2 regions of the Rhodococcus sp. RS1C4 genome follow, and region 1 is predicted to be linked to the other one. Evidence: predicted binding sites of a transcription regulator. Region 1 holds the regulator's gene; the other holds the start of a gene.
The links. Region 1 encodes LexA, which represses DNA repair genes until DNA is damaged. Its sites were predicted from a motif close to CGAACANNTGTTCG; they were not measured.
Positions count from the first base shown of each region.

Region 1 (7,432 bases):
CGGGCAAGCCCGTCGGGGTGTGCGGTGAGGCCGCGGCAGACCCACTGCTGGCGTGTGTGTTGGTGGGTCTGGGGGTCACCTCGCTGTCCGCGGCGTCCGCCGCCGTGGCGCACGTCGGGGCGAAATTGTCCTCCGTCACGCTCGACCAGTGCCGTGCCGCTGCCGACGCCGCCCTGAAAACGGACAGCTCGGCCGCGGCTCGTGCGGCGGTCACCGCGCTTCTGGCGTGAATGCCCTCTAGGATTCACTGCTTGTGAGTCGAAACTTCGGATGGACCCAGCACGGCGACGGAAAGACGCCCTCCGCGGGCGCAGTCGTGGCGCCCGACGAGCGGCTGTCATGGCCTCGCACGGTGGGTATCGGCATGCAGCACGTGATCGCGATGTTCGGCGCGACACTGCTGGTGCCGACGGTGACCGGGTTCCCGGTCACGACGACGCTGCTGTTCTCCGGAATCGGCACCGCCTTGTTCCTGATCATCACGCGGGGCCGGATCCCCAGCTACCTCGGTTCGTCGTTCGCGTTCATCGCACCGCTCAGCGCAGCGCAGGCGGATGGTCCGGCAGCTCAGCTCGGCGCCGTCATGTCCGTCGGAATCGTTTTGGCCGCAGTCGGATTCGTCGTGAAATTTGCCGGCGGGCGAGTGATCGAAGCAGTCATGCCGCCCGTCGTGACGGGTGCCGTGGTGGTGCTCATCGGCCTGAACCTCGCCCCCGCGGCGACATCGTCCTTCGAGGCGCAACCACTTGTCGCGGCAGTCACCCTGATCGCCATTCTCGTGGTGACCGTGGCCGGTCCAGGACTCCTCGGCCGCCTGGGCATTCTCGTCGGAGTCGTCATCGGCTGGGTGTTCGCGGCGGTGGTCGGACAGATCGACGCAGCGAAACTCGACGCCATGAAGGCCGCCTCGTGGATCGGAATGCCCGAGTTCCGTGGACCCACGTTCGAGCTGTCCGTCGTTCTGATCGCCCTGCCCGTGGTCATCGTTCTCGTCGCCGAGAACGTAGGCCACGTCAAAGCAGTGTCCGCGATGACGGGGAAGTCGCTCGACGACCTCGCAGGAGACGCACTCATCGCCGACGGGCTGGCCACGACGGTCGCGGGCGCCGCGGGAGGTTCTGGAACGACCACCTACGCCGAGAACATCGGGGTCATGGCCGCCACCCGCGTGTACTCCACAGCCGCGTACTGGGTCGCAGCCGTCACGGCAATCGTGCTCGCGTTCTCCCCGAAGTTCGGCGCACTCGTGTTCACGGTTCCCGACGGCGTCATCGGCGGCGCCACGCTCGTCCTCTACGGACTCATCGGCCTACTGGGAGTCCGGATCTGGTCCGACAACAAGGTCGACTTCACCGACCCGGTCAACCTCACCGTCGTCGCGGCCGCACTGGTCGCGGGAATCGGCGATTTGACCTTGACCATCGGATCGGTCGCCCTCGGCGGCATCGCATGGGGCTCGGTGGGCATCCTCGTCGGCTATCCGGCTCTGCGCGCACTCAGCCGGCTCGCTACCCGCTAGTTCGGTCACCGATCCTGCGCGGCTCGGTCATCGACCGAGGTCGGGCGCGGTCGTAGTGTCGAGGGAACGCACGACAAGTGTCACCCTCGAAGGAGTAACCCGTGGACCGCACCCTGTTCGAACCCGAGCACGACCTCTTCCGCGAGTCGTACCGCAAGTTCCTGGACCAGCACGTCGCCCCCAACCATGCGCGCTGGGAAGAGCAGAACATCGTCGACCGTGACGTCTGGGTGGAAGCTGGCAAGCAAGGCTTCCTGGGAACGGCAGCGCCCGAGGAGTTCGGCGGCGGCGGGGTCAAGGACTTCCGGTACAACGCCATCGTCACCGAGGAAACCACCCGCGGCGGATACAGCGGAATCGGGTTCACCCTGCACAACGACGTCGTCGCGCCCTACTTGATCGAGCTCACCAACGACGAGCAGAAACAGCGCTGGCTCCCCGGATTCTGCTCAGGCGAACTCATCACCGCGATCGCCATGACCGAGCCCGGTACCGGCAGTGATCTGCAGGGAATCAAGACCCGCGCAGTTCGCGACGGGGACGAGTGGGTCCTGAACGGATCCAAGACCTTCATCACCAACGGCATCAACGCCGACCTCGTCATCGTCGTCGCGTGTACCGACCCGGAGAAGGGTGCGCAGGGCTTCAGCCTGCTGGTCGTCGAACGCGACATGCCAGGCTTCGAACGCGGACGCAACCTCGACAAGATCGGCATGAAAGCCCAGGACACCGCCGAGCTCAGCTTCACCGACGTTCGAGTCCCCGCAGCCAACCTCCTCGGCGAAGAAGGCATGGGCTTCATCTACCTGATGCAGAACCTGCCGCAGGAGCGCCTGTCGATCGCCGTCGTCGCAGCCGCAGCCATGGAATCCGCGCTGGACATGACCATCCAGTACTGCCGGGACCGCAAAGCGTTCGGCAAGTCCATCGGCAAATTCCAGAACACCCGCTTCGTGCTCGCCGAACTGGCCACGGAAACGACCGCGACACGCATCATGGTCGACAAGTTCATCGAACTCCTCAACGCCGGCACGCTCACCGTGCAGGAAGCCGCCATGGCGAAATGGTGGACAACCGAGAACCAGGTCAAGCTGATCGACAGATGCCTACAGCTGCACGGCGGCTACGGATACATGAAGGAATACCCGATCGCCAAGGCCTACATGGATTCTCGTGTGCAGACCATCTACGGTGGCACCACGGAAATCATGAAGGAGATCATCGGCCGAGGACTGGACCTCTGACCCCGTCGTAACCCCGAGAGCGCGCCGCCGCACCCCCCCTGAACGGAGCGAACGTGACGTTCGGTCACATCAAGTGACCGAACGTCACGTTCGCTCCATGTCGGTACCGGGTGGTGGAACGAGCGCTGTTCAGAGCTTGCGCATCACGGTGACGACCTTGCCCAGGATCGCTGCGTCGTTGCCGGGGATGGGCTCGAACAAGGGGTTGTGCGGCATCAACCAGACATCACCCTTGGTTCGTTTGAACGTCTTGACGGTTGCTTCGCCCTCGATCATGGCCGCGACGATGTCGCCGTTGTCCGCGACGCTCTGCTGACGCACGACAACCCAGTCTCCGTCGCAGATCGCGGCATCGATCATGGATTCGCCGACGACTTTCAGCAGGAACAGGGACCCCTGGCCCACCAGTTCGCGGGGGAGCGGGAACACGTCTTCGACGGCTTCCTCGGCGAGGATGGGTCCACCCGCGGCGATTCGTCCGAGAACGGGTACGAAAGTCGGCGTGGGCAGCTGGTCCTCGGACGGAGCAGAACCGTCGGCGACTGCAGCCGCGTGATCCGCTTGCACCTCGTCGAGCCCCCGCACATCGACGGCCCGAGGACGATTGGCGTCTCGGCGGAGGAAGCCCTTGCGCTCGAGCGTGCGCAGCTGGTGTGCCACGGACGATGTGGACGTGAGCCCGACGGCATCGCCGATCTCGCGGATGCTCGGTGGATATCCCCGCTCGGTGACCGACGCCCGGATCACCTCGAGCACCTTGCGCTGACGCTCGGTGAGTCCGGCGTTGATATCCGTTCCCTCGCCCTCGAACGCCTTCGCCGTCGGCACGGCAGCAGGCTTGCCCGCCGCAGCCTTGCCGGCCGCACTTTTCGTCGCCGCGGTTTTCGGCGCAGCGGGCTTCCCAGCAGTCTTACCGTTCGACCCCGTGCCATTCGACCCCGTGCCATTCGACCCAGTAGAGGTCTCGTCTTTCATTCGTGCGTCCTCCTGCGTGATGCGTGCGTGTGCCGGAACTCGAACGTGCTCGAAGACCAGAACGCGTGGGATGGATGTGACGTGTGGTTTCTGACACGAACTTAGCCCGTAATCGCTGTTGGATCAAACATCTGTTCGATCCGTGTCGCGTTTTCTACTGACTTTGTCGGAGGTGCGTGATAGAACTTTCGAACAAGCGTTCATCGAACGCCTGATCGAATAGCGTTCGAATCCACGTCTCGTTCGACACCGGAGGTTCCGATGAGCATCACCACCGAGCGGCCCGTCCGTACGGAGCAGCACCAGCAGACTCGCCGTGCTGTCAGTACCCGTCAGACTGCGTCGCAGCGTCGTGCGGCGATGCAACGTCGGCGTCGTGTCGGCGCGTCCGCGGTGCGCGGCGGCCAGCACGACCGGCGGGCCGAGGGGTGCGCGGACCAGGCGCATCGTAGCCAGCGCATCACCGTGCTCGGCGCGGTGGCGGGAGTGGTGGGGACCGCACTGGTGCTGTTGGCGCTCGTCGGAATGGCGAACCTGCGCGCATCGTCGCTCGAATCGGTTTCTGCGCCCTCTGTTGCCACGGTCCAGGTCCAGAGCGACACGGTATCGGGCGACACGGTCTCGAACGGCACGGTCGTCAGCAGCACAGTAGGTCCGTAGCGCTGTGTTGTGTCTGCCTCGTCTGTCAGGGGACGGAGCCGGTTCGGTTCCGCTCCGAGTATCCTCGAAGCCTGCGCCTCCTGTGTGCCGTTCGGGGGTGCGTGACGGCTACGACGGAGGCTCAACCATGCATTGCCCGTTCTGCAGGCACCCCGACTCGCGCGTGGTGGATTCGCGGGAAGCAGACGAGGGCCAGGCTATTCGTCGTCGTCGTTCGTGCCCGGAATGTGGACGTCGGTTCACCACGGTGGAGACGGCGGTGCTGGCGGTGGTGAAGCGCAGTGGGGTGACGGAGCCCTTCTCTCGGGAAAAGGTAGTCAAGGGTGTGCGACGCGCATGCCAGGGCCGCGATGTCGACAACGATGCGTTGAATCTTCTGTCGCAGCAGGTCGAGGACGCGGTTCGAGCGTCGGGATCGGCCGAGATCCCCAGCCACGAGGTCGGTCTGGCCATTCTCGGCCCCCTGCGTGACCTCGACGAGGTCGCGTACCTGAGGTTTGCGTCGGTGTACCGCTCGTTCAGCTCAGCCGAGGATTTCGAAAAGGAAATCCTCGATCTTCGTGCGCACCGGCAGGCTGCGGCGGTCGACTGACGCTCGCCGGGTCACGATCGTGCCGCGACCTCCATGGCCCGCACGAGACGCTTCTCCGACACCGGATAGGCCGTGCGGATGCTCTGCGCGAACAGGCCGACTCGCAGTTCTTCGATCATCCAGAACACATCCTGCACCGCTGAAGTGTGGTGCTTGGTCTCCGGTAGCGAGCGGAGCATCCTGTCGTATGCCTCGTACACGCGGTCGAGGACGTCCATCCCTGCATCGTCACGTCCGGCACTGCTCGGCAGAGATTTCAGGCGTGCCGTCGCGGCGTCGAGATAGCGCGGGATATGGACGAGGCGCGTCGATCCGAACTCGAACACGAAACCGTCGAACACCAGTGAGGACAGCTGTTCTCGTACATCGTCGGCCGCGTCGCCCTGTAGAGGATCCAGTACGGAACGCAGTTCCAGTGCTGCGGTGAGAATCGTCCGGACCAGTCCGAGTATCTCGCTGGTTCGTCGAGCGGTGTCGGCACCGACCTCGGCGGCGAGAGCCGCGAACTTCTCGGGAGACCGGACAGGACCTCCGTGCGCGGTCATCGACTCGTCGACAGCAGTTTTCCTGCAGTCGTCGAGCAGGCTTTCGACGCTGCCGTAGGGGTTCTGGCCGAGGGCCAGTCGTTCACGCGTCGGGATGCCGGCAAGCAACGCCTTCGTGCCTCGTGGTGCCGACTCCAGAAGAAGTGCGCGCGTCCCTTCCCGCATCGCGGCGCGCTGAGCAGCTGGGGTGCTGAGAACACGGACGGCCACGCCGCCGTCCTCCCGGATGAGGGCGGGATATCCGGTCACCGTCTGTCCCGCGACCGATGTGGAGACCGTTGCGTCCAAGGTTCCCAGTGTCGACGACGTCCATGCCAGGGTCGCCGGTCGCTCGGCTGCACCCACCGCGCTCGCGACTTCACGATCGACGCGGGGCGCCAGTGCTTTTCGCAGTGCAACCAGGTCCTTGTTCGATCCGAGCGTCTTGCCGTCGGTGTCGACCGCGACGAACGTCATCCTCAGATGTGCGGGCAGAGAACCCAGATCGACATCGTCCGGGTCGATGCGTGTGGACCCCAGCCGCGAGAGTTCACGAGCCAGTGCTGTCACGATCGGCTCCGAGCGCGGTTTCATCGACGCCAGAGCGGCAGAGGCGAAGTCGGGTGCAGGAACGACGGTGCGCCGTTGGGCCTTGGGGAGAAGTTTGATCAAGGCCGTGACCAGTTCTGCGCGCATACCGGGCACGAGCCAGTCGAACCCAACCGGCTGGACCTGTGCGAGAAGTGCGATCGGGATCCTGGCCGTGACACCGTCGGCTTCGGACCCCGGTTCGAACTGATAGGTGAGGGGGAAGAGGATCTCTCCCTGTCGCCACGCATCGGGGTAATCACCGCCGAGAACCGACGCCGCGTCAGCATTCACCACCGTCTCGGTGGTGAAGTCGAGAAGATCGGGTGTACTCCGGCGAGTTTTCTTCCACCAGGTGTCGAAGTGACGAGCGGACACGGCCTCCGCGCCGATCCGTGCGTCGTAGAAGTCGAACAGTGCATCGTCGTCGACGACGATGTCGCGGCGGCGGGCCTTGTTCTCCAACTCGCCTACGTCGTCCAGCAACTCACGGTTCCTGTGGAAGAACGGGTGCTCAGTCTTCCACTCGCCTTGTACGAGTGCGTGCCGGATGAACAGCTCGCGTGACGCCTCCGGGTCGACGGTGTGATAGTTGACGGGCCTGCCCGCGACCAGTGGGATGCCGTAGAGGGTGACGCGCTCGTAGGCCATTGCGGATTGGCGTTTGGTGGACCAGTGCGGTTCCGAGTACGTGCGCTTGACCAGATGCGGTGCGAGCCTCTCGGCCCACTCCGGTTCGATTCGCGCTGCCATTCGGCCCCACAACCGTCCGGTCTCCACGAGTTCGGCTGCCATCACCCAGCGCGGAGGGTTCTTGAACAGTCCACTGCCGGGGAACACCGCGAAGTGAGTGCCGCGCGCACCGAGGAATTCTCGTTTGTCACCCTCGCGAAGGCCGATGTGCGACAGCAGACCCGAGAGTAGAGACTGGTGCAGAGCTGTCGGGGTCGACGGCGAATCGGGGATGCTCCACCCCATCCCTCGGGTGATCTGCCGCAGTTGACCGTGCAGGTCCTGCCATTCCCTGATGCGCAGGTAGTGCAGGAACTCGGCGCGGCACATTCTGCGGAACTGGTTGGAGGACAGATCGGTTCGCCGGTCCCGAAGGTACTTCCACAACTCGACGTACGCCAGGAAGTCCGAATTGGGGACGGCGAAGCGCGCATGCTGTTCGTCGGCGGCCTGCTGGTGTTCGGTGGGACGCTCCCGTACGTCCTGGATGGACAATGCCGACACGACGACGAGAGCATCGGCGAGTGCCCCGGTGTTGTTGGCTTCCACCAACATCCGACCCATTCGAGGATCCACGGGCAGAGCCGCGAGCTCGCGC
Region 1 covers NZ_NOXZ01000047.1:42,506-49,937, reverse strand. Annotated here, with positions in the region: gene ptsP (phosphoenolpyruvate--protein phosphotransferase) at 1-230, shown strand, start outside; gene CH289_RS23780 (uracil-xanthine permease family protein) at 254-1,519, shown strand; gene CH289_RS23775 (acyl-CoA dehydrogenase family protein) at 1,621-2,763, shown strand; gene lexA (transcriptional repressor LexA) at 2,893-3,591, opposite strand; gene CH289_RS23765 (hypothetical protein) at 4,000-4,398, shown strand; gene nrdR (transcriptional regulator NrdR) at 4,526-4,990, shown strand; gene hrpA (ATP-dependent RNA helicase HrpA) at 5,002-7,432, opposite strand, start outside.

Region 2 (7,432 bases), on a different contig from region 1:
TCATTACGCAGGCTCCACTCCTGAAACCTCCTGCTCAGAACGGTGGTGGCCGGTACTTCTCGCGTTCGGCGACCACGGCGCGATGCTCGAGGAACTTCTCGCGGAGGTATAGCGCGTCGGCTCGGCACTGCGGATCGTCGAGTCTTGCGATGTCCGCCAGACTTGGTGCGCCGCCGTCGGTGCGCGGATTCAGGAGCCTCCAGAGTTGGCAGTCCTCGTCGGTGATGTTGGCTTCCCACCACGTGGGTTCGTACAGTTCGTCCGGCGGGTCGGGTAAGTCGTCGTGGCGGTCGATGTTGTTGCGGGTGTCGGATCGACGGGATGCGCCCCTCGACGTCGGTCGGGACGGCATGCGGAATCGACGGACGTGGACGAAATCGCCGGGGATGTCGACTGTTCCGAACGCGGGTGGGGTTATGTGCTGCAGCCCAGCCCCTGAGCGCCAATAGATTCCGTCTCCGTCGAGCTTGGTGCACGCCCACAGTCGCAGAGTCTTGGCCTGATGGTGGTACGGGCACAGTGGATGCAGGTTTCCGAGAACGGTCCAGCCTCCGGAAATCGGATCTCGATGATCGAACGGAACGATGTGGTCGATGTCGCAACGGGCAGCCGGTACCCCACAGTTCGGGAACGTACAGGTGTGATAGCTCGCGCGAACCAGCGCGACCAGAGCAGCGCTCGGCCGGTAGGTGAGGGCTCCGGGCGGAGGCGTGCAGAATCCACCGTGTCCGTCGGGGTGCAAGCCCTCGGCGAGCGACGGGTCGAGTGCCACAGCGTCCATGAACGCAGCAATCGCCGCGGACAGCGCCGCTTCTTCCCCGATCGCCGATGCACGCGGATTGTCCTTGGCCCGCTGCGTAGTAGTCGGCAGAGGCGCTGGAGGCCGTGTTCGGCCGCGGGCGACAACCCGCCGAGCACGGGCAGCCTTACGCCGACCGCGCCGTACTGGATGTTGCGCCGGTGGTCTGGGATTCGGTGCGTCAGTAACCTTGGTGCCGCCATCGTCGTCGTCACCCCCGTCCGAACCCTCGTCCGAGTTGCCGGCACCGTCGTCGTCGAGATCGTCGGCCGATTCGTCGTTGTCGAGGCCACGGCGGTCACGTGCGGCGGTCAGGGTTTCGGTGAGCAGGACCTGCCAGCGGGTGTCGGTGGCGAGGAGTCGCACGGTTTCCGCGTCGAGAACTGTGCCGTCGGACAGTGTGGCCGGCTCTTCGTTCAGCCCGAGAATGGTTTCGATGTCGATGTGAATGTTCAGCAGGTACGGTCGCCGGTTGGGGTTCTTGGCATCGACTCCGCGAAACGGGCATTCCTCGCTCCCGCAACGGCATTGGAGCGCATCTTCTCGGTGGATCAACGCGAGTAAGGCATGTCCGCGTAGTTCTTTCTTGGTTCGTGGATCTTTCGGGCAGACGGTGGCTACGTACTCGTCGAGGAGGGCGTCGCATTCAGCGCCCTCGAGCACGCTCATCTTCGACACCAGGGTGGCGATGCCGGAGTCGTTGCGGCGAATCTCGGCGCATCGTTCGTCGGCGAGCGCAGCTTTCTGTGCAGCCGCGGCCTCGTCCGGGTCGTATTGGAACCAGCGGCGCCAGATGTTCTCCCGCAGCGCTTTCGGAGCGCATCGCTGTGCCGCGGCGAGAATATCTGCCTCCAGAGCCGACACAGTCTCGTCGCTGGCGCGGAGCAGGGTCAGAACTACCGTTCGGACACGGCCGTAGTCGAGGTCCCCGGCCGTGAAGGCGGCATCGATTGCCGGCAGACGCCAGAACAGATGGTTGGCGACAACGATCATCTGGCGCGCAACAGTCCGAGTTGTCGACATGGACACTGCTGCTTCGTATTCGACTGTGTGTCGGGCGCGATCGACGTTCGGTTCCTCACTGCCGTGCTCTGCACCCAGTGCATGCACGTCCATCTCTGCGCACAGCCGTATCTCGTAGAGATCTTGCAACTCGTGGATCACCACTGCCGACGCTCGGTTCTCTGCCCGCCGTCCATCCGACAGGCGCGTCAGTGACCGCGATGCCGCACTGTCTGCATCGGATCGAACCTGCGTGGAGCCCCCCGGCTGTGCCATGTCACATAGAGTAATCGAACATACGTTCGAACGCAACCGTGAGCGATGCCTCCCGTTATTTTCTTTCTCTGCTCCACATCGGTGTGGTCGGGTCGTCTGCTCCGGTATGGCTCCCGCAACCTGGCTAACCTGAGGCAATGACCAGTACAGGCGTTATCAGGAAGTGGTATGCCGACGAAGGATGGGGCGTTCTCGACTCCCTGGACACTGCCGGCGGATGCTGGGTTCACGTCAGCATGCTGTGGGCCATCACGCTGCCTCCTGCGCGCGAGAATGAGTCCATTCATATCACCGGTTCCAGTGTCGACGCGGTCGTCGGGGAGACCGTGGATTTCGAGTGGGAACAGGTGAGACAGGACGGTTACGACTATCGCGGAATCAGCGTGAGGCCTCGTCGAGATGGCCCCGAACGGACCATTCGCTGGGAGTACGGAGGCGATCGCCGTCATTCGGGGGTGGAATTTCGGACCGCTCCGCGGCTGCAGGAATAGACGGATGAGATTATCCGACATGCGTCCACGCGAACCGGCGATCACGGCCTAGCCTGATGCGGGCGCAAGGTAGAACGTCCCGACTGCGGGCTGACTTGGTTCGCAAGTGCTGGCTGTCGCCAGTATTTGCCCCGACCCTGTGTAGGCATCGGTTCGGTATCCATCGTCGGCCGGTTTCACCCCGGAAGTGCCTCTGCTGTCTCTGGATTCGCCAGGCGAGTTTCGTCAGCTGATGCAACAGCGGTGATACCTGCCGACGACGGCGACAGCACTCGATGTGCCCACGATGCAAGATCTTATGATCGAAGTCCGACACACGGACGCGGTCTTGGGTGTAGTCACTGTGGTGTTCCTCCGAGGGTGCTAGCTGGTCTCGCCTACGACAAGCTCTGGGGCCGTGGGTACGGATTCATGGAGAACCCGATCCTGCGAAGTAGGTCGATGCACTCGGGCCGTTCTCGGAACTCGATTCCGGTTGGGTTGTCGCAGTGCTCGCTGCTGAGGAGCCGGTGTGAGACGCTGGGTGCATGGTGAGCGTGGGGGCGTGGTCGCTGGCGGACAAGGCGTCGAGACTGGGGTGGAAGACGGTCGGAAGACGTGTCGACCTCGACGGCGACCAGTCGTGGTTGCGGGGGCCGGTATCGGGTCCGGGCGTCGTTCGGGACAGGTGGCTGCAGCAGGAGGCGGAGCGCATCGGTGGGCGCGTCGTACCCGGTTCCTCGTCGGACGGTTTGCTGCACAGCTTCGATGCGCTGGCCGGTCCGGAGTTCGACCCGAGCGCGATCGACCCTCGCATTCGCGAATTCTACGAGCACACTGCTCGGTGGCGCATGGATGCGTGGACGCAGTGGACGACGGGTTTCGGGCTACCCGGCGCGGCCATCGAAGCGTTGTACGGCAAACGCGTGCAGCAGCTTGCTCTTCCGGTGCAGCCTCTGGCGGTGGCACACGGTGTGGACAGTGAGGTCACGGAGATCGTCGACGCCGACGGCCGGCATGCCGGCTCTGCCTGGTTGCGAACTCTGCGGAAGACCGGCGACTACATGTACAGCGGTTACTACCGCGCTTCGACGCTTCCCTCGGCGTCGGGTCCGAGCGTCCATGTGACTTTCCCGTTGGAGGACGGCAACGTCCAGGTTTTCCTGAAACCGACAGTGGGCGAAGGAGGTTCGCTCGTTCTGACGTCCCCGTCGGGTAGGTTCGGGCAGGACGGCGCCTACACGGTCGTGTTGGACAAAGGTGCCTGGTACGCGGCCAGAGCGCCGATCCACGAGGTCTTCCATGTCTACGTCGACGACGAGGGGGTGCTGCGGACCGATCATGTGCTGAAACTGTGGAACGTGACCGCTGTCCGGCTGCACTACCGCCTCACGCCCCTCGGCTGATCTCGAGTCCGATGTCCGCGCCTTCCTTCGACGAGATCGTCCGGGTGTTGCGCGCCGCGGGCTGCGTGTTCGCGGAAATCGAGGCTCGGCTCCTCGTGGAGGCGTTCGGCGGAAGCGCTCTGAAAAAGGCTGTCGCACAGCGAGTCGACGGCACTCCACTGGAACAACTTCTCGGGTGGGCGGAGTTCGCTGGTCTGCGGATATCGGTCGCGCCCGGAGTGTTCGTCCCCCGTCGCAGAACCGAACTCCTCGTGCACGCCGCGGTCGACGCGGAGCCCGGGGTTGTGCTCGACATCTGTTGCGGATCCGGGGCAGTCGCCGTTGCGATCGCACACGAGCGGCCCGGGGTGGCGCTGCATGCCTCCGACATCGCACCCGCTGCAGTCCGCTGTGCGCGTCGGAATCTGGAGCCCGTCGGAGGTCATGTCTATCGAAGTGACATGTACAGCGCTCTGCCGCACAGTCTTCGGAGAACCGTCGACGTCGTGGTCGCCAATGCCCCGTACGTTCCGACCGGGGCGATCGGTTCCATGCCGTCCGAGGCGAGGGACCATGAGCCGAGAGACGCTCTCGACGGAGGTGTCGACGGCCTCGACCTCCAGCGCCGAGTGGTCGAGGGGGCGGGGGAGTGGCTTGCTCCTGCGGGCCGCATCGTGGTCGAAACCAGCGTTCGGCAAGCGCAGGGCACCGCGGCGCTCGTCGCGGCGTCGGGTTTCGAAGCGGAGATCGTCAGATCCGAGGAACTGGACGGGACGGCAGTCGTCGGGCGTAGTCGCGGACGCTGATTCTGCCCACGGAGAACACGCTCACCACGGGGAACACCCGGAGCACACGTGAAGTTGAGTCCACATAGCTCAACCGACCGGAGGTGCTGTAATGCCCGAACCCATCCGCCTACCTGTTCTCTTTCTGACCGACCCCGTCGTTCTGCCCGGGATGGTCGTCCCCGTCGAACTCGACGAGTCCGCGCGCGCTGCCGTGGACGCAGCACAGGCTTCCAACGACGGAACCTTGCTCGTTGCTCCTCGGCTCGAGGACCGATACGCCGCGTACGGCGTGGTTGCGTCCATCGTGCAGATGGGACGGCTCGCGACCGGGGAGGCTGCCGCAGTCCTCAAGGCCGAGCGCCGCGCTCACATCGGTCACGGTGTCAGCGGGCCCGGTGCTGCCCTGTGGGTCGAGGCCGAAATCGTCGACGAATCCGCCGTCGACGGTAGTGGTGGAACTGCCGAGAGCACCCGAACGCTGGCCACCGAGTACAAGCAGCTCGTCGTCGCGATGTTGCAGCGCCGCGACGCGTGGCAGGTCATCGACTCCGTCAACAAGCTCACCGATCCCGGCGCGATCGCCGACACCGCGGGGTACGCGTCGTACCTGACCGATGTGCAGAAGAGGCAGCTGCTCGAGACCCCATCCGTGCACGATCGTCTGACACTGCTGATCGAGTGGACCCGGTCCCATCTCGCGGAGGTCGAGGTCAACGACAAGATCTCGAACGATGTGCGCGACGGTATGGAGAAGACCCAGAAAGAGTTTCTGCTGCGGCAGCAGCTCGCCGCGATCCGCAAGGAGCTCGGCGAGGACGAACCAGACGGCGCCGACGACTACCGCGGCCGCGTCGAATCGGCAGATCTCCCGGATGCGGTGCGCGAGGCCGCACTTCGTGAGGTCGGAAAGCTCGAGCGGGCGAGTGATCAGAGTCCCGAGTCCGGGTGGATCAGGACGTGGCTCGATACCGTCCTGGACCTGCCGTGGTCGGTCACCACGACCGACACGACCGACATCGATTCGGCACGAGCGATTCTCGATGCGGACCACCATGGTCTGGACGACGTGAAGGATCGTATCGTCGAGTATCTCGCCGTGCGGGCGCGTCGAGCAGAGCGCGGCATGGGCCTCGTCGGTGGACGCGGATCGGGTGCGGTCATGGTGCTCGCGGGGCCGCCCGGAGTCGGTAAGACGTCGCTGGGCGAATCCGTGGCGCGTGCGTTGGGCCGCAAGTTCGTTCGTGTCGCACTCGGTGGCGTTCGAGACGAAGCGGAGATTCGCGGACACCGGCGTACCTACGTGGGTGCGTTGCCCGGGCGAATCGTCCGCGCCATCGGTGAGGCGGGTTCGATGAACCCCGTGGTGCTGCTCGACGAGATCGACAAGGTCGGTTCCGACTACCGCGGCGATCCCAGTGCCGCTCTGCTCGAAGTTCTCGATCCGGCGCAGAATCACACTTTTCGGGATCACTACCTGGACCTCGATCTCGACCTCTCCGACGTCGTGTTTCTGGCGACAGCCAATGTGGTCGAACAGATTCCGGGACCTCTGCTCGATCGGATGGAGCTCGTCACCATCGACGGGTACACCGAGGACGACAAGGTCGTGATCGCGCGGAACTATCTGCTGCCGCGTCAGTTGGAACGTTCTGCGCTCACGTCCGACGAAGTCGACGTCACCGACGATGCGTTGCGAAAGATCGCTGCCGACTACACCCGTGAACCAGGTGTGCGTCAGTTCGAGCGTCTGCTCGCCAAGGCTCTGCGGAAGTCCGCGACAGCACTGGCAGGGGGAAAGGCGACGGTGCGTATCGACGAGGCGGGACTCGTCGAGTACCTCGGCCGACCGCGTTTCACTCCCGACGTTCACGAGAGAACCGAAGTGCCGGGTGTGGCAACCGGTCTCGCCGTGACGGGACTCGGAGGCGACGTGCTGTTCATCGAGGCGTCGTCGACGGAGGGCAAGCCCGGACTTGCGCTGACGGGTCAGCTGGGTGACGTCATGAAGGAGTCGGCGCAGATAGCCCTGTCCTACGTGCGATCTCACGCGGCACGATTCGGCATCGATCCGCAGGTGTTGGACCGCAGCATCCACGTCCACGTACCGGCAGGTGCCGTACCCAAGGACGGTCCGTCGGCAGGCGTCACGATGGTCACGGCACTGGTGTCGATGGCGACGGGACGGCCGGTGCGGTCGGATGTGGGAATGACCGGCGAGGTCACGCTGAACGGTCGGGTCCTGCCGATCGGCGGAGTCAAGCAGAAGTTGCTGGCCGCGCAACGGGCAGGTCTGAAGACCGTTTTCGTTCCCGCGAGGAACGAACCGGATCTGGACGACGTACCGGCCGAGGTGCTCGCCGCCCTCGACGTACGTCCGATGACCGACGTCGCGGACATCGTGGATCTCGCCCTGGAGGAGGCTGCTGTGTCCGCAGTGGCGTGATGTGGCGCGTTCCTTGACCTCTACCTACATCGAGGTTCTAGCGTTGCCGGTATGAGCATGGAAGTCACGGCCTGGAATCAGCTGTATCGGACGATGCATGCGTCCGAGCAGAGCACGCAGTTCTCGTCGATCACGGCTCGGCGGATCCTGAGGTTCGCCGAGCCGCACCGCAACAAACTGATCGGGTTCGTCGTTCTGAGCGTCGTGCTCGCAGTTCTGGCGGTCGCGACGCCGGTACTGGCGGGACGCGTCGTCAATGCCATCGTCGA
Region 2 covers NZ_NOXZ01000017.1:136,221-143,652, reverse strand. Annotated here, with positions in the region: gene CH289_RS07325 (HNH endonuclease signature motif containing protein) at 35-2,077, opposite strand; gene CH289_RS07320 (hypothetical protein) at 2,215-2,568, shown strand; gene CH289_RS07315 (hypothetical protein) at 3,096-3,953, shown strand; gene CH289_RS07310 (putative protein N(5)-glutamine methyltransferase) at 3,965-4,738, shown strand; gene lon (endopeptidase La) at 4,830-7,163, shown strand; gene CH289_RS07300 (ABC transporter ATP-binding protein) at 7,215-7,432, shown strand, end outside.
Region 2: the regulator LexA is predicted to act here: its motif matches at 2,093-2,106, upstream of CH289_RS07325 (HNH endonuclease signature motif containing protein).